Regions from separate parts of the Shinella sp. HZN7 genome, predicted to be linked through region 2. Evidence: predicted binding sites of a transcription regulator. Region 2 holds the regulator's gene; each other region holds the start of a gene.
The links. The regulator PhoB, encoded in region 2, activates phosphate uptake and scavenging genes when phosphate is short. The targets are predictions, from matches to a motif close to TGTCATNNANCTGTCAT.

Region 1 (6,976 bases), 1.1 Mb from region 2:
CGCCGGACGACGAGCGCGACACGACGACGCCGACCGCCATGGTGGAAACGTTGCGCAGGCTGCTCTTCGCCGAGGTGCTGTCGGCCCGCTCGAAGGCGCAGCTTGCCGCCTGGCTGGTGATGAACAAGACGGGCGACACGCGGCTGCGCGCCGGTTTTCCGCCCGGCTGGATGACCGGCGACAAGACCGGCACGAACGGCGACAAGGCCGGCAATGCCAACGATGTCGCCGTCGCCTGGTCGCCGGACCGTGGCGCCGTCATCGTCGCCGCCTTCTGCGAAATCCCCGGCATTTCCGGCGACGCGCGCAATGCCGTCATCGCCGAGATCGGGCGCATCGCCGCCGAGGTCTGAGACGGGGGCGCCGTCCTTGCGGCGGCGCTTCAGCCCCCCAGCTCGCCCTTGAGCGCCGAAAGAACGCTCATCGCGTGGCCGGCATACTGGCTGATCCAGCGGTCGTGGATCGCCTGGATCGGCAGGGCATTGAGGTGGTTCCAGCGTTCGCGCCCCTCACGGCGGGCGACGATCAGGTCCGCTTCTTCCAGCACCTTCAGGTGCTGCATGACCGTGCAGCGGTCCATATCCGCGAAACGCTCGCACAGCGCGCCCGTCGTCAGCGGCGCATCCTTGATCGCATCCAGCATCTGCCGCCGTTTGCCATTGGCCAGCGCCTTGAAAACGGCGTCCTCTTTCGATTCGCTTGACATGTTATATTTTTATAACATATTTTGGCGGCAGGCAAGATCGAGAGGGGCAGTGCGCCCCGGGAGGAGGACGGCATGACGCTGGAATTTCGTGTGAACGGGCGCATCGGCAAGCAGGTCGCCGAGGTCTTCGACGCGGTGGTCAATCCAGAAAAGCTCAGCGGCTACTTCACGACCATCGGCGGGGCGAGCGCCCCGCTGGTCGAGGGCACGACGGTCACCTGGTGGGGCATGGCCCCGGTCATCGTCGACAGGGTGGAGGAGAACGCGCTGATCGTCTTTCGCTGGGATGCGATGGTGGACGAGGGGGAGGCGCCCTACAAGACGCGCGTCGAGATGCGCTTCAAACCGCTGGAGGACGGCGGCACGATGGTGACCATCGCCGAGACCGGCTGGCGCGACAACGCCCGCGGCCAGAAATCGTCCTACATGAACTGCGAGGGCTGGTCGCAGATGCTGGCCTGCATGAAGGCCTATGTCGAATACGGCATCAACCTGCGCGAGGGCTATTACCCGAGCGAGCTCAAGGGCGTCGTCGCCTCCGAGCAGCAGGATTTCACATGAGACGGGAGGTTGCCATGACGGCTGAAATCAAGGGCGGCATCAACATCGCCATGAAGGTCCCCTCGCACCAGTACGAGGCGACGCTCGCCTTCTACCGCGACGTCGTCGGGCTGGAGCCCTTCGACGACAAGGCCCCGGCAAGAGGCTTCCTGCTCGGCCCGAACCGGCTGTGGATCGACGAGGCGCCGGGCTACAGCCAGGCGGAGGTCTGGCTGGAGCTCTTCACACCCGACCACAAGGTCGCCCTCGGCCATCTGGAGCGGAACGGCGTCGTGCGCTGCGATCCCATCGAGGATCTGGGCGCGGGCTTTCGCGGCGGCTGGGTGATGAACCCGGCCAACATCGTGCACATGGTGCGCGAGCCCGACGCCTGGTGACGAAGACGGTCCGGGGACGGGCGCAAGGCCGCCCCCGGAAAATGCCTCAGATGGCGGCGGGCGGCGTCAGGCCGTCGGCGGCGGCCATCGGCACAGGCTGGTCGGCCGGCGCCTGATGCTGCAGCACGACGACGCGGCTGCCGGTCGGCACGCGGCCGTAGAGGTCGATGATGTCCTGGTTGAACAGGCGGATGCAGCCGCTCGACACCGCCTTGCCGATCGACCACGGCTCGGACGTGCCGTGGATGCGGAAGAGCGTGTCCTTGCCGTCCTTGTGCAGGTAGAGCGCGCGCGGCCCGAGCGGGTTGGTGAGCCCCGGCTCCATGCCGCCGGCCCATTTCAGGTTCCGCTCCGGCTCGCGCGCGATCATGTTCTGGGTGGGCGTCCAGCGCGGCCATTCCGCCTTGCGGCCGATGCGCGCGCCGCCCTCGAACTCCAGCCCCGCCTTGCCGACGCCGATGCCGTAGCGCATCGCCATGCCGTCGCCCTGCACGAGGTAGAGGAAGCGGTTCTGCGTGTCGATGACGATGGTGCCGGCCGGCTCCGCCGTCTGGTAGGCGACCTGCTGGCGGAAATATTTCGGATCCACCTTGCTGATATCCATCGCCGGCAGCGGGAAGCGCTCTTCCGGATGTGGCCCGTACATGGCGACATGCATCGGGTCCGGCCCCTTCTTCACCGGCTTGGCGGTGGTGGCGCAGCTTGCAAGCGTCGCCGCAAGGGCAAGGAGGGCGAGGGGCGGAGAGCCGCAAAAGCGCGGGCGCGGGACACACACATGAAGGGGGCACCTGTCGTTCTTCAATTCCGGAATCTGGCTTGAAAGCCTTGCGCGGGGTTCTTTGTCGGCAAAGCGGGCACCGGCGCGGCGAGAAAAAAGCGAAACTGTGGCAATGGCTTGGGTGTGTCCCTGCGGCCACGCGTCGTTCCGTCGCATGCTGCGGCCCGCTTGCCCCGGCGCCGGTGAGGGCGTAAGGCTTTGACCATGCAATGGAGTGAGGAAGCCATCGTTCTCGGCGTGCGGCGCCACGGCGAAAGCTCTGTCATCGCCGAGGTGATGACACGCAGCCGTGGCCGGCATCTCGGCATGGTGCGCGGCGGGCGCTCGCGGACCATGCAGCCGGTGCTCCAGCCCGGCAACTCGGTCGACATCACCTGGCGCGCGCGGCTCGACGAACATCTCGGCGAGTTCCGCATCGAGCCGCTGGAGCTGCGCGCCGGCCGGCTGATGGAGACGGCGACCGCCGTCTACGGCGTGCAGGCCATGGCGGCGCTGCTGCGCTTCCTGCCGGAGCGCGACCCGCATCCCCATCTCTACGAGGCCCTTTCCGTCATCCTCGACCACCTGCACGAGCCGGCCGATGCCGGCGAGCTCTTCGTGCGCTTCGAGCTTGCCGTGCTCAACGATCTCGGCTTCGGCCTCGACCTCTTCGAATGCGCCGCCACCGGCACGCGTGAGGATCTCTGCTACGTCTCGCCGAAATCGGGCCGCGCCGTCTCGCGCGCGGCCGGCGCGCCCTGGGCGGGCAAGATGCTGGCGCTGCCGGCCTTCCTCGGCGACGAGAGCCGGCACGCCGCCGATGCCGCCGCCCTTGCCGACGGCTTCCGGCTGACGGCCTTCTTCCTCAACCGCCATGTCTGCGAGCCGCGCGGGCTGGAGCTCGCCAGCGCCCGCGACGGCTTCATCCAGGCGGCGCTGAAGGCGCTCGGCGCGCCGCGACACGATCAACCCGAAGAGGCGCATGCATGACGGTCGAAATCTATCCGGGGCTGACGGTCGCCGGCGTCGGCACGCTGCCGCTTGACGTGGTGAGGCGCGACGGCGGGCTGAAGGTGTTGCAGGCGATGCTGGCCGGGGATCTGCCCGCTCCGCCGATGGCCAAGACGCTCGCCTTCAGCCTGACGGAGGTGGAGGACGGCCGCGTCGTCTTTGCCGGCCTGCCGTCGGTCGATCATCTCAATCCGCTCGGCACGGTGCATGGCGGCTGGACGGCGACGGTGATGGATTCGGCGCTCGGCTGCGCCGTCTTCTCCGTCGTCAGGCCGGGCGAGGCCTATACGACGATCGAGTTCAAGCTGAACCTCGTGCGCCCCGTCCTGCCCGGCATGGGCGAGGTGTTCTGCGAGGGCAGGATCGTGCATCGCGGCCGCACCATCGCCACGTCCGAAGCCTGGCTGCGCGATGGAAGCGGCAAGCTGCTGGCCCACGGCACGGAAACCTGCGCGATCTTCCCGATCGAAAACCTGATGCGCTGATTCGGGCCTGTCACCGGCGGGTTCGGGTGGAAAGCACTTCCCAATGCGCGCGCGTCGCGGCGAAGTCGCCGCCGGCTTCGATGATCTCGACGACATGGCTGAACCGGTCGCCCTCGCCGGACAGCCGGAGGCGGACCGTGCCGGCCTGCGCGTCCGCCGCCACGTCCCGGATGCCGTCCAGGCGGGTGGGACGGCGCGCTCCGGTCCGGGCGTCCGCCGGCCGGGCGGCGACCGGCATCCATGTCAGCGTGCCGTTTTCCATCACCAGCGGCGCGGCGCCGAACGCGACGGGCATCCAGTCCTCCTCGCCATCGGCCGAAAAATGCGCGACATGGAGGGTGCCGTCATCGAGGCGGTCCGGCTGCCCGGCGTGGTTTGCGACCAGTTTGTAGAGGTGCCCGCCATCGCCGCAATAGGTGACCACGCGGTCATGCCCGTCGACGCGGCAGGCGAGGGCATAGGCATGGCCGAAGCCGTCCTCGGGCCGTCGGTCCCCTTGCGGAGCGTCGGCGTTGCGAAGGATCTGGGACATGGCGGGCTCCGGACTGGTATCGGGAAGAGGCTATTGTGCCCGCCTTGCATGAAAACCGTGCGACAAGCTGAAGAGAACGCCGGCCTCAAACGTAACCCCGTTTAGTCTTTGGAAAAAACCGGGTAGTCTTCGCGCCCGGACAATGCCCGTGTTGGAGTCGCAATGCTCGAAATCCTCTCCCTGGTCGCTCTCGGCCTGGCGCTCTATACCCTCAATGCATCGCGAAACAGTGCGCAGAAACTCGGCGAAGAGGTGATGCGGCTGAAGCGCGAGGTCGAAATGCTGAAGGCCGGGGGCCTGGCCGCACCGGTGGAGACGGCGACCGCCGACACGGCCGAGGCCATCCGCGAGGAGGACGCCGAGGAGGAGGAGGCGCCGGCCGATTTCGCGAGCCCCTGGGCCGCCGCGCAGGCGGCTGGTACCGACGAGGCCGCGAAGGGCCGCGCGATCTTCGGCGGCAGTACGCCCGCCGTTCCGGCCGAAGCCGTTGCGAGCGAGACTGCGGAGGAGGCTGCCGCGGCGGCTTCCGCCGTTCCCGCGGCTGCGGCAAAGCCGAAGGAGAGCTTCGAAAGCCGCATCGGCGCGCGCTGGGCCGTCTGGGTGGGCGGCATCGCGCTGGCGCTCGGCGGCATCTTCATGGTCAAGTATTCCATCGAGGCGGGGCTGCTCAGCCCGGCCGTGCGGCTGTCGCTTGCCGCCGTCTTCGGTCTCGTTCTGACGGCGGTGGGCGAGTTCGTGCGCCGCCGCACCCTGCCGGTCATCGCCAATGCCTTCCAGAACGCCATGATTCCCGGCGTGCTGACGGCTGCCGGCGCCATCACGCTCTTCGCCGTCACCTATGTCTCCTACGAATTCTATGGCTATTTCGGCCCGCTGACCGCCTTCGTGCTGCTTGCCGCCGTTTCCTTCGCGACGATCGGCCTGTCGCTTCTGCACGGGCAGGCGCTTGCCGGCCTCGGCCTGCTCGCCTCCATGGCCACGCCCGCGCTGGTCGCGACGGAGGAACCGAGCGCCTGGGGCCTTTTTGGCTTCCTCTCGGTCGCCTGGCTTGCCACCTTCGCTGCCGCGCGCATCCGCCGCTGGCAGGTCGTGCCGGCACTCGCCAATGCCGGCATGGCGCTCTGGGCGGTGCTCTATCTCTCGCAGGCGAGCGCGGTCGAGGTTCTGCCGGTGCTTCTCGCCATGCTCGTTCTCGCCGTCGGTCATGGCCTCATCTGGCCGGGAAATGTCACGGCGGACGACTTGCCGCCCGCGACGGGCGCTGCCTCCGCCGATCCGCTGGACCGCCTGTTTGCCCCGCCGGCCGTCGCGGTATCGCTGACCGGCGCCCTTGCCCTGGTCTTCCCGGCATTGGTTCTGGCCAATGCGGTTCCGGCGCTGTCCCGGGCGGATTACGCTTTCGCCGCGGTCGTGATGGCGCTCGCCGTGCTCGGCGCGCTACGCGGCTGGGCGGTCTATCCGGCGCTCTTTTCCGCCATCGCGGCGGTGGTCGGCGTCGGTGCGATGGTGGTCTCGCCGGGCGGCCTGCTGTTCGAGGATTTCTCCACGCTCGCCCCGCCGACGCTGGAGGGCGCGTCGACATTGCCGGTACCGGTACTCGGCCTCGTGCCGGTCAACCTGCTGCTGGCGCTCGCCGTCGCCTATGCTGCGGTCGGCCTTGCGGCGGTGCGCCTGCGCCTGGCAGGATCTTCCGCCTTTGCAGCGCTCTGGAGCCTCATCGCCCCGGCGGCGCCCTTTGCCATCCTCGCCATGAGCTTCCTCAATTTCGGCAATCTCTCCTTCGATCTGAAGCATGGCCTGCTTGCGGTGGTGCTCGGCCTTGTCTTCCTCGCTGCTGCGGACGCCTTTTCCCGCGGGCGGGGAGAGGAGGAGGGTGTCTTCCTTCCGCAATGGGCGCTCGTCGCCGGCGGCTTCGCCTTCCTCGTGCTGGCGCTGCATGCCATGACGGACGGCCTTGCCACGACGATCGGCATTGCGGTCCTCGGCGCCGCCGCCGTCTTTTCGACGCGCCTTCGCCGCTGGCCGGTCCTGCCCTGGCTGATGGCCGGGGCGGCCGCGATCGTTGCCGGCCGCATCGGCTGGGAGCCGACCATCGTCGGCGCGGCAAACCTTTCCAAGACGCCGGTCTTCAACCAGTTGCTCGCCGGCTACGGCATCCCGGCCGCTCTGCTCGCGCTCTCGGCCTTCGAGCTGCGCCGCTGGCCGGGAACGCAAATCCGCAATCTCCTGCAGGCGCTGGCCAGCCTCTTCCTTCTGCTGACGGCGGCGATCCTCGTGCGGCACGGCATGAACGGCGGCGTGCTCGACAGTTCCGTGCCGACGCTCGGCGAACAGTCGATCTACACGCTGCTGGTCATCGGCGCTTCGGCGATCCTGATGTCGCTCGACCTGAAATCGCCGAGCCCGGTCTTCCGCTACGGCTCCATGGTGGTCGGCGGGCTCTCGATCCTGTCGATCCTCAGCGCCCATTTCGTCGGCCTCAACCCCTATTTCACCGGCGAGCTGCTCGGCAAGTGGCCGCTCCTGGATCTGCTCTTCGTCGGCTAT
Region 2 (6,976 bases):
GACGCCGTCGACGATGGCGTCCGGATCATGGCCGAGCAGGATGTTGCCGCCATTGTCGCGCGCCCAGTTCAGGATCTTGTCGTCGGGCTCCGAGCCCATCGGCACGGCCATCTTCATCGTATAGCCGAAGCGGGCGGAGCCCTCGACGAAGGAATGCAGCACATTGTTGCCGTCGCCCGTCCAGGCGAAGGTCTTGCCCTTCGTGGAACCGCGATGCTCCTCGAAGGTCATGATGTCGGCCATGATCTGGCAGGGATGGGTAAGGTCCGTCAGCGCGTTGATGACGGGCACGGTGGCGTGTTCGGCAAGCTCCAGCAGGCGGGCATGGTCCGTCGTGCGGATCATGATGGCATCGACATAGCGCGAGAGGACCCTGGCCGTGTCGCCGATCGTCTCGGCGCGGCCGAGCTGCATTTCCGTGCCCGACAGGAACAGCGTCTCGCCGCCGAGCTGGCGCATGCCGACATCGAAGGAGACGCGGGTTCGCGTGGAGGGCTTCTCGAAGATCATCGCGAGCATCTTGCCGGCGAGCGGCCTGGCTTCGGTGCCGGCCTTGCTGGCGGCCTTGCGCGTGTGCGCATCGTCCATGATGACGCGGAGATCGCTTTCCGAAACGGCGGAAAGGTCGAGAAAATGCTTGGCCATGATGTGTCCTGTCTGTCCGTTCGCTGCTTACGCGGCCTTGGCGGCCGTGAGTTTTTCCGCGGCGCGCTCGATGCGGGCAAGCCCCTCGCGTGCCTCTTCCGCGGTCACGGTCAGCGGCGGCAGCAGCCGCAGCACGTTGTCGCCCGCCGGCACGGCCAGCAGGTTTTCCGCCCGCACGCCCTTCAGGAGGTCGGCGACCGGGATCTTCGCCTTGATGCCGAGCATCAGGCCCTCGCCGCGAATATCCTCGATGATGTCGGGGAAACGATCCTTCAGCGCGGCAAGGCCCTGGCGGAAAACGAGCGCGACATCGCGCACATGCTCAAGGAAGCCGTCCTCCAGCACCACGTCGAGCACGGCATTGCCGACGGCCATGGCGAGCGGGTTGCCGCCATAGGTCGAGCCGTGCGTGCCGGCGACCATGCCGGCCGCCGCCTCGTTCGTGGCAAGGCAGGCGCCGAGCGGGAAGCCGCCGCCGATCCCCTTGGCGATCGCCATGATGTCAGGCGTGACCCCGGCCCATTCATGGGCGAAGAGGCGTCCCGTGCGGCCGACGCCTGTCTGCACTTCGTCGAGGATGAGCAGCAGGCCGTATTCGTCGCAGAGCTGGCGCAGCTCCTGCATGAACTCCTTCGACACCGGACGCAGCCCGCCCTCGCCCTGCACCGGCTCGATCAGGATGCCGGCCGTTTCCTCGGTGATCGCATCCTTGACGGCCGTGATATCGCCGAAGGGAACCTTGAGGAAGCCCGGCGCCTTGGGGCCGAAGCCCTCGATATACTTCTCCTGCCCGCCGGCGGCGATCGTCGCGATCGTGCGGCCGTGGAAGGCGCCTTCGAAGGTGATGATGTGGAACTTGCCGGGATGGCCCTTGGCGAAATGGTAGCGCCGGGCCGTCTTGATCGCGCATTCCAGCGCCTCGGCGCCCGAATTGGTGAAGAACACCTTGTCGGCGAAGGTGGCCTCCGTCAGCCGGCGGCCGAGGCTTTCCTGGCCCGGGACCTCGTAGAGGTTCGACAGGTGCCAGACCTTGTCGGCCTGGTCCTTCAGCGCGGCGACGAGATGGGGATGCGCATGGCCCAGCGAATTGACGGCGACGCCGGCGGCAAAATCGAGATATCGCTCGCCATCTTCGGCGATCAGCCACACGCCCTCCCCGCGCGTGAACCTGAGCGGCGCACGCATGTAGGTTTCATAGAGCGGCGCGACATCGGCCATGCGCGGATCCTCCGAAAAGAGATGCGGAAAAACAGGAATGCGGCTTGACTTTTCCGGGCTTCAGAAAAACCAAAAGCCGCCTTTCGGCGGCATGCCGCACTATCGGCATTTCATCTTGGGATGTCAACAAAATCGCACCCGAAATGGCGCTGAACATCCCGCAAGGTGAGGATTCACGGCGCACGCGGAAGGTGTCGCTATCGAGTCACACCTGACCAGCAAGTTGGGGAAAACTCCGAAATCGATTCGCCCGGATTCCGGCGACTCTTGTCACAGAGTCCACCGGTCTCTAGGTTAAGGACCAATTACTAGACTGCATGCGGCGGAACTAGTCACCAAAAGAGTTAGGGCGTTCAGGTTCCGGACCCGTCCGGAGCACGACGAGGGATTCCTGCATCCTGGACGCCGAGCGGAGACGAAAACATGAACTGGACAGACGAGCGCGTCGAGAAACTCAAGAAGCTCTGGAGCGAGGGCTTGAGCGCGAGCCAGATCGCGGCGCAGCTCGGCGGCGTCAGCCGCAACGCCGTCATCGGCAAGGTGCACCGGCTGAACCTGCCCGGCCGCGCCAAGGCCGGCGGCACCCAGACCGCGGCACGCCCGAAGCGTCCGGCGCCGGCGACGCCGCGCCCGTCGAATTTCGCGGCCCGTCCCGTCGCTGCCCGGCCCGTCGCCCGGCCGGCCGACAACACGCTTCCCAAGGAAGAGATCGACGTCGATTTCGAAATGCAGGCCGAGACCCTTCCGGTTCCGGCCAACGGCAACAGCGTGGTCGTGCCGATGTCGCGCCGGCTGGAGCTGACCCAGCTCACCGAGCGCACCTGCAAATGGCCGATCGGCGATCCGCTCAACGACGACTTCCACTTCTGCGGCAACGAATCCCCCGACAATTCCCCCTACTGCACCTACCACCAGCGCCTCGCCTACCAGCCCTCGGCCGAGCGGCGGCGGATGCGGTAATCTTTTCCACGGCAGGACATGCGATGCGGGCCCGAGAGGGTCCGTTTTCGTTTGTGAGGCGAGCGCCCCTCATCCGCCTGCCGGCACCTTCTCCCCGCAAGCGGGGCGAAGGGGTATGCCGATCCGGTTTCCAGAAACTTACTGGGAAGCGAGGGAGCGAGGCCTCGCCCCATCCCCTTCTCCCCGCTTGCGGGGAGAAGGTCGCGGCAGCGGGATGAGGGGCGTTCGCATCCCAAAACGCAAACAGGCCCCTGAGGGCCCATTTCCGTCCTTGGGAGGAAACCCGTTCGCTCAGGCCTCCAGCGAATAGCCGGCGCCGCGCACCGTGCGGATGACATCCTGCATGTTGGCGAAGTTGAGCGCCTTGCGCAGGCGGCCGACATGCACGTCGACGGTCCGCTCATCGACATAGATATCATGGCCCCAGACGCCATCGAGAAGCTGCGAGCGCGAGAAGACGCGGCCGGGCGAGGTCATCAGGAACTCCAGGAGGCGGAATTCCGTCGGGCCGAGGCGGACCTCGCGGGTGCGGCGGTGGACGCGGTGCGTCTCGCGGTCGAGCTCGATATCGCCGCAGCGCAGCACCGTCGAGACGACCTCGGGCTTGGCCCGGCGCAGCATCGCCCGCACGCGGGCGACGAGTTCCGGCGTCGAAAAGGGTTTCACGACATAATCGTCCGCGCCGGTGGCAAGGCCGCGCACGCGCTCGCTCTCCTCGCCGCGCGCCGTCAGCATGATGATCGGCAGGCGTTCGGTTTCCGGGCGCTGGCGCAGGCGCCGGCACAGTTCGATGCCGGAAACGCCTGGAAGCATCCAGTCGAGGATGAGGAGGTCAGGCATGCGCTCCTGCAAACGCATCTCGGCCTCGTCACCGTTCAGGATCGTATCGACCTCGAAACCTTCCGCTTCCAGATTGTAGCGCAGGAGGACGCTGAGGGCCTCCTCGTCTTCCACGACGGCAATTCTGGGCACCATGGAGTTGAACCTGCTCTCTTTACTCGGACGCGTCGGCGAGGCCGGCCGCGACGACGGAGGTCGAAGTGTCGTCCTTCGGGCGTTCGCCCTCCGGCTGCGATCCGGTCGCCATGTAGTAGATGGTCTCGGCGATGTTGGTCGCGTGGTCGCCGATGCGCTCGATGTTCTTGGCGCAGAACAGGAGGTGCGTGCAGGGCGTGATGTTGCGCGGGTCTTCCATCATGTAGGTGAGAAGTTCGCGGAACAGCGAGGTGTAGATCGCGTCGATCTCGTCGTCACGTTCGCGGATCGCCTTGGCCTTGTCCACCGATCGGGTGGCATAGACGTCGAGCACTTCCTTGAGCTGCATCAGCGCGAGTTCGGCGAGGTGTTCGAGACCGCGGGCAAGCTTGCGGGGCATGCCCGAGCTCTGCACGGCGATGACGCGCTTGGCAGTGTTCTTGCCGAGGTCGCCGACGCGCTCCAGCTCGGCCGCGATGCGGATCGCGCCCATGATCTCGCGCAGGTCCGCGGCCATCGGCTGGCGCTTGGCGATGGTGACGATCGCCTTGTCGTTGATCTGGCGCTCGGCATTGTCGAGGATGACGTCCTCGGAAATGACCTTCTGGGCCAGAGCCGCATCCGTCGTGACGAGGGCGCGGACCGAGTCCGCCACCATCTGCTCGGCCGTACCGCCCATTTCGGAGATGCGGCGGGAGAGATATTTCAGTTCTTCGTCGTAAATCGAGACAATATGGGTCGATGACATGGTTCTGTCCTTAATGCGCGCGGGTTTTCACGGATTCGGCGACAGCCGTCAGCCGAAGCGGCCCATGATGTAGTCCTGCGTGCGCTGGTCATCCGGGTTGGTGAACATCTTGTCGGTGTCGTTCTCCTCGACGAGGTTGCCGAGGTGGAACATGGCGGTGCGCTGCGAGACGCGGGCCGCCTGCTGCATCGAGTGCGTCACGATTACGATGGTGAAGTTGGCGCGCAGCTCGTGGATCAGCTCCTCGACCTTGGCGGTCGCGATCGGGTCGAGCGCCGAACAGGGCTCGTCCATCAGGATGACCTCCGGGCTGACGGCGACGGCTCGAGCGATGCACAGGCGCTGCTGCTGGCCGCCGGAAAGGCCGGTACCGCCCTCCTGCAGGCGATCCTTCACCTCGTTCCAGAGGCCGGCCTTCTGAAGGCTCTGCTCGACGATGGCGTCCATGTCGGCCTTCGCCTTGGCAAGGCCATGAATGCGCGGACCGTAGGCGACGTTCTCGTAGATCGACTTGGGGAACGGGTTCGGCTTCTGGAACACCATGCCGACGCGGGCGCGCAGTTCCACGACGTCGATCGCCGGATCGTAGATATCGTCCGTGTCGAGCGTGATGCGGCCGGTGACGCGGCAGCCGTCGATCGTGTCGTTCATGCGGTTCAGCGTGCGCAGGAACGTCGACTTGCCGCAGCCGGACGGACCGATGAGCGCCGTCACGGTGTTTTCGCGCACATTGAGGTTGACGTCGTAAAGGGCGCGCTTCTCGCCGTAATAAACCGAGACGTCCTTGCCGATCATCTTGTAGGAAATGTCGTTCATTTTCTTGTCCAGCGCTTTCTCGACTGCTGCTTCTGACATCATGTTCATATGATCGGTCCTTCTACCAGCGCCGTTCGAAACGGCGGCGCAACAGGATTGCACCAACATTCATGAGGATGAGGAAGATGAGGAGCACGATGATGGCTCCCGAGGTGCGCTCCACGAAGGCGCGCTCGGCCTCGTTCGCCCACATGTAGATCTGCACCGGAAGGGCCGTTGCCGGATCCATCGGCGTTGCCGGAACGTCGGCGACGAAGGCGACCATGCCGATGAGGAGCAGCGGCGCGGTTTCGCCGAGCGCATGTGCAAGGCCGATGATCGTGCCCGTCAGGATGCCGGGCATGGCGAGCGGCAGGACATGGTGGAACACCGTCTGCATCTTCGATGCGCCAAGGCCGAGGGCGGCCGAACGGATCGACGGCGGCACGGCTTTCAGGGCAGCGCGGGTCGCGATGATGATCGTCGGCAGCGTCATGAGGGTCAGCACCAGGCCGCCGACCAGGGCCGCCGAGCGCGGGAAGCCCGCAAAGTTGACGAAGACGGCAAGGCCCAGGAGGCCGTAGACGATGGACGGCACGGCGGCGAGGTTGTTGATGTTCACCTCGATGAGGTCGGTGAAGCGGTTCTTCGGGGCGAACTCTTCCAGGTAGATCGAGGCGGCCACGCCGATCGGCAAGGACAGCACGAGCACGATCAGCATCATGTAGAGCGAGCCGATGAGCGCGACGCCGACGCCGGCGGCTTCCGGACGGCTCGATGCGCCGTTGACGAAGAGGCCGGTGTTGAAGTGCTTGGAAAGCGCACCGCTTTCGGCGAGCTGGTTCATCCAGCCGATCTGCCTGTCGGAGATCTTGCGGTCCTTTTCCGGCACGTCGAGGTTGATCTGGCCCTTGAAGGCCGAATCGAGGTCACCGTGCGCAAGGAAGGTCACCGGCTGCGTGGTGCCGATGATCGCGGGGTTGGCGGTGACGAGGTTGCGGAGCTGGACGCGGACGCTGTCCGAGATCATGCCGTTGACCTCGCGCATGGCGGCGCGGTCGTCCGCGGCAACGCCCAGCACCCTGGCCAGCGCATCGCGGGCGACGACCGGATAATTGGCCGAAACCAGCTTCTGCGGGTTGGTCGCGCGTTCGTTGTCCTTGTCGATGATCTGCTCCGAGAACTCCACCGGGATGGTGATCATCGACTGCTGGAAGGCGGTGTAGCCCTTGGAGACCACCGAGAACAGCAGAAGGAACAGGAAGAGGAGGCCGAAGGCGATCGCGGCCATGCCGTAGAGGCGGAAGCGGCGTTCGGCGGCGTAGCGGCCACGCAGGCCGATATCGCGGCGTTCGGGCCTGGAGGCAGCGCCTAGGGCGGCCATCGAGGGGCTCGTGGAGACCTGGCTCATTCGTACTGCTCCCGGTATTTGCGCACGATGTAGAGGGCGTAGATGTTGAGGCAAAGCGTGATGACGAACAGCGTGATGCCGAGCGCGAAGGCCACCAGCGTCTGAGGCGAGGTGAATTCGAGATCGCCCGTCAACTGGTTGACGATCTTGACCGTCACCGTCGTCATCGGCTCGAAGGGATTGAGTTGCATGCGGGCGGCAACGCCGGCGGCAAGCACCACGAT
Region 3 (6,976 bases), on a different replicon from region 2:
GTTGGCGAACTTGCCGATCGTCGTGCACCAGACGGAGCCGCCGTTCATGATGTAGGAGTAGTCGCCGATCTCCGCTTCGCTGACGCGGCAGTTCTCGTCGATCTCCGTGTAGCGGCCGAGCACCGTGTCTGACACGACGGCGGTCGGATGGATCAGCGGCGTTTCGGACAGCCGGGTCATGCGACGGCCTTTCGCGGCGAGAAGGCAGAGACGTCGACGATGCGGTCGGCAACCTTCTCGCGCACGTCCTCGTCGTGGAAGATACCGAGAAGCGCGACCCCGGCGGCCTTCTTCTCCGCGATCATCTCGACGACGACGGCGCGGTTCTTCGCGTCGAGCGAGGCGGTCGGCTCGTCGAGCAGCAGGATGCGGTGATCGGTGATGAAGCCGCGGGCGATGTTGACGCGCTGCTGCTCGCCGCCGGAGAAGGTGGCCGGCGGCAGCTGCCAGAGTTCGCGCGGCAGGTTGAGCCGGGCGAGCATCGCCTCCGCCGTCGCCTTTGCCTCGGCCACATCGACACCGCGGGCGGTGAGCGGTTCGGCGACGACATCGACGGCCGCGACGCGCGGCACGGTACGCAGGAACTGGCTGACATAGCCGAGCGTGGCGCGGCGCACCGACAGGATCGTGCGCGGATCGGCGGCCGCCAGATCGAGCAGACGGCCGCCATGCTCGATGAGGATCTGGCCGCTGTCGACGGCGTAATTGCCGTAGACCATCTTGAGCAGCGAACTCTTGCCGATGCCGGACGGGCCGCCCAGCACGACGCATTCGCCCGCCTTCACCGAGAAGGCGACATTGGACATGACGGGCAGGCGGATGCCGTCGCGAAGATGCATGGTGAAGCTCTTCGCGACTTCGGAAACAACGAGCGGGGTCGGCATGGTCACACCTGAAGGATCGAGGAGACGAGGAGCTGGGTATAGGCTTCGCGCGGATCGTCGAGCACGCGGTCGGTGAGCCCCTGCTCGATGACGACGCCGTCCTTCATCACCATCATGCGGTGCGAGAGGAGGCGGGCGACGGCAAGGTCATGCGTGACGATGATCGCGGAAAGGCCGAGGTCCTGCACGAGGCCGCGCAACAGATCGAGCAGGCGGGCCTGCACCGAGACGTCGAGGCCGCCCGTCGGCTCGTCCATGAAGACGAGGCGGGGCGAGGTCACGAGATTGCGGGCGATCTGCAGGCGCTGGCGCATGCCGCCGGAGAAGGCGCGCGGCTGGTCGTCGATGCGGTCGACGCTGATCTCGACGCGGCCGAGCCAGTTGCCGGCCGTTTCGCGGATATTGCCGTAGTGTCGCTCGCCGACGGCCATCAGCCGCTCGCCGACATTGGCGCCGGCCGAGACCGCCATGCGCAGGCCGTCGGCCGGGTTCTGGTGCACGAAACCCCAGTCGGTGCGCATCAGGAAGCGGCGCTCCGCCTCGCTCATGCGGGACAGGTCGCGCATCCCGCCATCGCGCATGCGATATTCGACGGAGCCCGAGCTCGGCATCAGGCGGGTGGCGAGGCAGTTGAGCAGCGTCGTCTTGCCGGAGCCGGATTCGCCGACGATCGCCAGCACTTCACCCGGCCAGAGATCGAAGGAGACGTTCTGGCAGCCGATGCGCGCGCCGTAGAACTTCGAGATGTCGCGGACTTTGAGAAGCGGCGTGTCGGTCATTCGGCAGCCTCCTTGTCATAGGCGAGAGAGCCGCGATGGCCGCCCGCGCAGCGTTCTTCGCAATGATCGGTGTCCGAGCAGACGAACATCCGCCCGCCCTTGTCGTCGAGCACGACCTCGTCGAGGTAGACATTCTCCGCGCCGCACAGCGCGCAGGGCCTGTCGAAGGTCTGGATCTCGAAGGGATGGTCCTCGAAATCCAGGCTGACGACCTCGGTAAAGGGCGGCACGGCGTAGATGCGCTTTTCGCGTCCCGCGCCGAAAAGCTGGAGCGCTTCCGACATGTGCATCTTCGGATTGTCGAATTTCGGCGTCGGCGACGGGTCCATCACATAGCGGCCCTCCACCTTCACCGGATAGGCATAGGTCGTGGCGATATGGCCGTTGCGGGCGATGTCCTCGTAGAGCTTGACATGCATCAGGCCGTATTCTTCCAGCGCGTGCATCTTGCGCGTCTCGGTCTCGCGCGGTTCGAGGAAGCGCAAGGGTTCGGGGATCGGCACCTGGTAGACGAGCGTCTGCCCGGCCGTCAGCTTTTCCTCGGGAATGCGGTGGCGCGTCTGGATGATCGTCGCCTCGCGCGTCTTTGTCGTCACCGCCACATCGGCGACCTTCTGGAAGAAGGCGCGGATGGAGACGGCGTTGGTCGTGTCGTCCGCCCCCTGGTCGATGACCTTCAGCACATCCCTGGGGCCGAGGATCGCCGCCGTCACCTGCACGCCGCCGGTGCCCCAGCCATAGGGCATGGGCATTTCGCGCGAGGCGAAGGGCACCTGGTAGCCGGGAATGGCGATCGCTTTCAGGATCGCCCGGCGGATCATGCGTTTGGTCTGTTCGTCGAGATAGGCGAAATTGTAGGTCGCCAGGTCTGCCGTGCTCATTCTGCGGCCTCCGGAAGATCGATGTTCTGCGCGGCCTCGTATTCGCGCCGCATGCGGCGCACGAGATCGAGTTCGGCCTGGAAGTCCACGTAGTGCGGGAGCTTCAGGTGCTCGACGAAGCCGGTCGCCTGCACATTGTCGGAATGGGAGATGACGAATTCCTCATCCTGCGCCGGGGCGACGATATCCTCGCCGAATTCCTCCGCGCGCAGCGCCCGGTCGACCAGCGACATGGCCATGGCCTTGCGCTCGCTCTGGCCGAAGACGAGGCCGTAGCCGCGGGTGAACTGCGGCGGGTTCTTCGCCGATCCCTTGAACTGGGCGATCATCTGGCATTCGGTCACCTGGATGCGACCGAGCGAGACGGAAAAGCCGAGTTCCGGCATGTCCAACTCCACCTCGACCTCGCCGATGCGCACCTCGCCGACGAAGGGATGGGTGCGGGCATAGCCGCGCTGCGTGGAGTAGCCGAGCGCCAGCAGAAAGCCCTCGTCGCCGCGGGCGAGCGCCTGCAGGCGCAGGTCCCGCGCCATCGGGAATTCCAGCGGTTCGCGCGTCAGGTCGCCGGCGACGTGGCCGTCCGGCAGACTGCCGTCATCCTCGACGAGGCCCTCGCCGACCAGGATGTCGGAGACGCGCATCACCGGCTCGCCGGCCTCCTCGCGCTCCAGCGGCGCTTCGACCGCCTCGTCCGTCAGGAGCGACGGATCGAGCAGGCGGTGCGTATAATCGAAGGTGGGCCCGAGGAGCTGGCCACCCGGCAGGTCCTTGTAGGTCGCCGAGACGCGGCGCTCGACGCGCATGTCGCCCGTCTCGACCGGCCTGGAATAGCCGAAGCGCGGCAGCGTGGTGCGGTAGGCGCGCAGGATGAAGATCGCCTCGATCATGTCGCCCCGCGCCTGGCGGACGGCAAGCGCCGCGAGCGACCGGTCGTAGAGCGAGGCTTCGGCCATCACGCGGTCGACGGCAAGGCCGAGCTGCGCGACGATCTGCTCGATGCCGATGGCCGGCAGCGAACGGTCGCCGCGGCGGCGGTCGGCGAGGAGGCGGTGGGCGTTGGAGATGGCGGCTTCGCCACCCTTGACGGCAACGTACATGGTCTTACGCCTCCTTCACGCTGACAATGGTGGTGCGCGGCAGGCAGAGGATTTTTGCGCCCGCAACGAGGATCAGGTCGACGCCGCGCGGAAAATTCTGCCGGTTCTCCGACCAGAAATGCGGGAACATGTCGGGCAGGCCCGCCGGCGCGATCTCCGCCTCGGTGCGGATGCCCGGCCCCTTCAGCACGAGCGGCCGCCCGCCCTCGAAAGCATCGATCTCGACCACTAGGGTCGTCGAACGATCCGGATATTCCTGCGTGCCTTGCGCGAAGAGGCTGAGATTGGGCAGCATTGCACCCTTCTCCACGAAGGCGAAGCGCGCGTTCTGGCGCTCGTCGGTCACCGTCGCGCCGGCGTTGAAGGCGAGCCAGCCCGGCAGCGCCGAGCGGGAGAGCGCCGGGGTGAGCCAGACGGTGGTATCGTGGTCGCAGAGCGTCAGCGCGATGGCGCCGGCCGTCGCGTTCAGCGGCGCGGGCGGCACGACGGTCGCATCGATGCGGCCGATCGTGCCCGGGCGGGCCATGCAGTCCATCAACGTGCGGAACGCGGCCTGGGCCTCGAACACCGGCCGGTCGAAACCGCCGGCAAAGGCGAGCGTGTCTGTCGTCATCAGTCCTCTCCGCGAACCATGGTGAAGAAATCGACGCGGGTGGCGGCCGTCTGGCGCGCCTTTTCGGCGTCCTCGTCGGCAATGCGCGCGGCGACGGCGTCAAGCAGCGCCTCCACCCCGGCCCTGCGGGCCGGCTGCTGGAAGAGCGCGTCGAAGATCGCCGCAAGCCGCGCCTTGGCACTGTCGGTGCCGAGCGCCTGGCCGTGGCCGACCGTGCCGTCTTCGAGACGGACGCTCGCGCGGGTCACCGTCGCCTCGCCGAGATTGAACGGTGCCCCGCCGCCGCCGATGCGCCCGCGCACCATGACGAGGCCCGTTTCCGGGCCGCGCACCGGCTGGGCGGCCGGCTTGTCGCCGAGCGCGTCGAACGCCGCCTGCAGTTCGGCCCGGCTCGCCTTCGCGAGCAGACCCATCGCCCTCTGCCGTTCGCCCATCGCGGCGCTTTCGGCAGATTTCCGAATTGATGCCATTGCCTCATCTCCAAATGTCTATTAATCTAGACAACCGAACATCTAAGTCTCGTCTTAATCGGCCGGGATGACAAGGGTGTGACAGCGGGCTTCGCGGGGGCGGAAATGGTGGAACGGCAATCGGGCGTGGCGCTCTGGCGACAGATCGCGGATCGCATGCGCCTTGCGATCAACAATGGCGATTTCGACGAGACCGGCATGATGCCGCCGGAAGTGGTGCTGGCCGCCCGCTTCGGCGTGAACCGGCATACGGTGCGCAGCGCCATGGCGGCGCTGGCGGAGGAAGGCATCGTGCGCCCGATCCAGGGCATCGGCACACGCATCGAGCGGCGCGACCGCCTGCGCTTTCCCATCTCCCGCCGGACACGCTTCTCGCAGGGCCTCGGCAACCAGACGCGCAACCTGGAGGGAAGGCTGCTGGCGGCAGCAACGGAGGCCGCGCCCGCCACCGTCGCCGAGGCGCTCGGCCTTGCGCCCGGCACTCCCTGCATGCGGCTCGAAACCGTCAACAGCGCCGACAGGCGCCCCGTCTCCTGCGGGACACATTATTTCCCGGCCGGTCGTTTCGCGGGGATCGACGCGATCTACGACAGGACGCGCTCCATCACCGCCTCCTTCCGCGAACTCGGCGTGCCGGATTACGTCCGCCGCTCGACCGAAATCTCCGCGATCCACGCCGAGGGCGACGACATCCGCCACCTGAAGCTCTCGCCCGGGGCGATCATCCTCGTGGCGACGGCGGTCAACACCGACCTCGACGGCGTTCCGATCCAGTTCTCTCGTACGCGCTTTGCCGCCGACCGGGTCAAGCTGACGGTGGAGCCGGAGCCCGACGGCAGCAGAGGATGAAACGGCGGTAAAGCAGCGTCCGCAGCCGGTTGCGCAGGTCCGCCGTGCGGCGCTGGGCCTTTGCGATGGGCGCATGCGAGCCGACCGTCATGTCGCGAAAACCCGCCGCCTCCAGCAGCGGCAGCACGCGCTCGACGGTGAGCCCGTCGCCGAAGGGCAGGCGCTCCATGATGCTGGCGTGCCGTTCGCTCATCGCGCCGTCATAGTGCGGATCGGTGCCGACGACCTTGTCCAGCATGGCGATGGCCCGGCTTGCCAGCCGGCCGAGCCGGGTCGGCGCGGCCCAGTCGCCGTCGAAGAACAGAAGCAGGCCGCCGGACTTCAGCATGCGGTGCCATTCCGCAAAGGCCGTGGCCGGCGTCGTCAGTGTCCAGACGAGATGGCGGCAGACGATGGCGTCGTAGCTCTCGTCCGGCTCCATCGGGTTTTCCGCATCGGCGAGCAGGAAGCGAAGCCCCCTCGCCCCGGCGTGCTTTTTCCGTGCCACCGCCAGCATCGCCTCGGAGAAATCGAGCGCCGTCACCTCATGGCCGAGGGAAAGGAGCAGGCGCGTCACTTCCCCCGTGCCGCAGGCAAGCTCCAGCACGCGGCGCGGCTCGGGGCCGAGCCGCTCGCGGATCGCCGCCGCCCAGGCGTCGAATTCCGGCCCTTCGGGAATGCGGTGGCCGAAGGCGAGATCGAAGGTTTCGGAGCGACGCGACCAGTAGTCGCGGATGTCTTCCTTGAGATGGCTGTTGGGGCGCGGGCCGTGCATCACTGCCCCTCGCCCGCATCGATACGGGCAAAGATATCGTCGAAGCGCGGCCGGGCGCGGGCCGGGACCTCGACCTTGCGGATCGCCTCCGTCAGCTCCGCTGCGCCAACCTTGACCAGCATGACCATGCCCATGCCGAAATGCGGCGAGCACTTGATGCCGTAGTAGCCCGGCTGGTCGAAGGTCACCTCGATCTCCTCGTTGATCTTGCCCTTGAAGCCCGCATAGCCCTCGGAAACCATGCCGTCGATGCTTGCGGCATTGTGGCTCTTGTGGGTGGCGACGAACTTGATGCTGTCACCCGGTTTGATCGCCAGGAAATCCGGCTCGAAGACCATGGAGCCCCTTTCGCCGCGGTTGCGCATCTCGACGCGAAACGTTTCGGCCGCGGCGGGAACGGCATGGAGGAGGGCGGCGAAGGCCGCGGCGAGGAGGAGACCGGTTTTCATCATGCCTCTGCAACGAGCTTGAGTTTGGCAGGCCGCGGTTCCGGCCGGCGATAGCGGATGAAGCAGCCGCCGGTGCTGTCGCGCTCGACATCGACGGTGACGCCGAAGACGTCGGCGAGGCGCTGCGGCTCCAATACCTTGGCGGGCGTGCCGAGCGCGACGATGCGGCCGCCCTGCATGACGGCGATGCGGTCGCAGAA

Region 1: shn_RS06035 (alkaline phosphatase PhoX) is a predicted target of PhoB. The motif match lies at 4,478-4,494, and genes of this name have one in related genera.
Region 3: phnF (phosphonate metabolism transcriptional regulator PhnF) is a predicted target of PhoB. The motif match lies at 4,792-4,808, and genes of this name have one in related genera.

Annotation. Positions count from the first base shown of each region.
Region 1 covers NZ_CP015736.1:1,255,295-1,262,270, forward strand. The annotation lists gene bla (BKC/GPC family carbapenem-hydrolyzing class A beta-lactamase) at 1-353, shown strand, start outside; gene shn_RS06005 (helix-turn-helix transcriptional regulator) at 383-706, opposite strand; gene shn_RS06010 (SRPBCC domain-containing protein) at 779-1,267, shown strand; gene shn_RS06015 (hypothetical protein) at 1,282-1,644, shown strand; partial or broken gene shn_RS06020 (L,D-transpeptidase) at 1,691-2,421, opposite strand; gene recO (DNA repair protein RecO) at 2,627-3,391, shown strand; gene shn_RS06030 (PaaI family thioesterase) at 3,388-3,897, shown strand; gene shn_RS06035 (alkaline phosphatase PhoX) at 3,908-4,429, opposite strand; gene shn_RS06040 (DUF2339 domain-containing protein) at 4,592-6,976, shown strand, end outside.
Region 2 covers NZ_CP015736.1:111,174-118,149, reverse strand. The annotation lists gene argF (ornithine carbamoyltransferase) at 1-645, opposite strand, end outside; gene shn_RS00560 (aspartate aminotransferase family protein) at 673-1,863, opposite strand; gene shn_RS00555 (GcrA family cell cycle regulator) at 2,287-2,823, shown strand; gene phoB (phosphate regulon transcriptional regulator PhoB) at 3,115-3,798, opposite strand; gene phoU (phosphate signaling complex protein PhoU) at 3,818-4,546, opposite strand; gene pstB (phosphate ABC transporter ATP-binding protein PstB) at 4,595-5,410, opposite strand; gene pstA (phosphate ABC transporter permease PstA) at 5,424-6,752, opposite strand; gene pstC (phosphate ABC transporter permease subunit PstC) at 6,749-6,976, opposite strand, start outside.
Region 3 covers NZ_CP015737.1:502,118-509,093, reverse strand. The annotation lists gene shn_RS24735 (DapH/DapD/GlmU-related protein) at 1-180, opposite strand, end outside; gene phnL (phosphonate C-P lyase system protein PhnL) at 177-884, opposite strand; gene phnK (phosphonate C-P lyase system protein PhnK) at 887-1,663, opposite strand; gene shn_RS24720 (alpha-D-ribose 1-methylphosphonate 5-phosphate C-P-lyase PhnJ) at 1,660-2,544, opposite strand; gene shn_RS24715 (carbon-phosphorus lyase complex subunit PhnI) at 2,541-3,641, opposite strand; gene phnH (phosphonate C-P lyase system protein PhnH) at 3,646-4,254, opposite strand; gene phnG (phosphonate C-P lyase system protein PhnG) at 4,254-4,724, opposite strand; gene phnF (phosphonate metabolism transcriptional regulator PhnF) at 4,830-5,573, shown strand; gene shn_RS24695 (class I SAM-dependent methyltransferase) at 5,530-6,327, opposite strand; gene shn_RS24690 (pseudoazurin) at 6,327-6,779, opposite strand; gene shn_RS24685 (ABC transporter ATP-binding protein) at 6,776-6,976, opposite strand, start outside.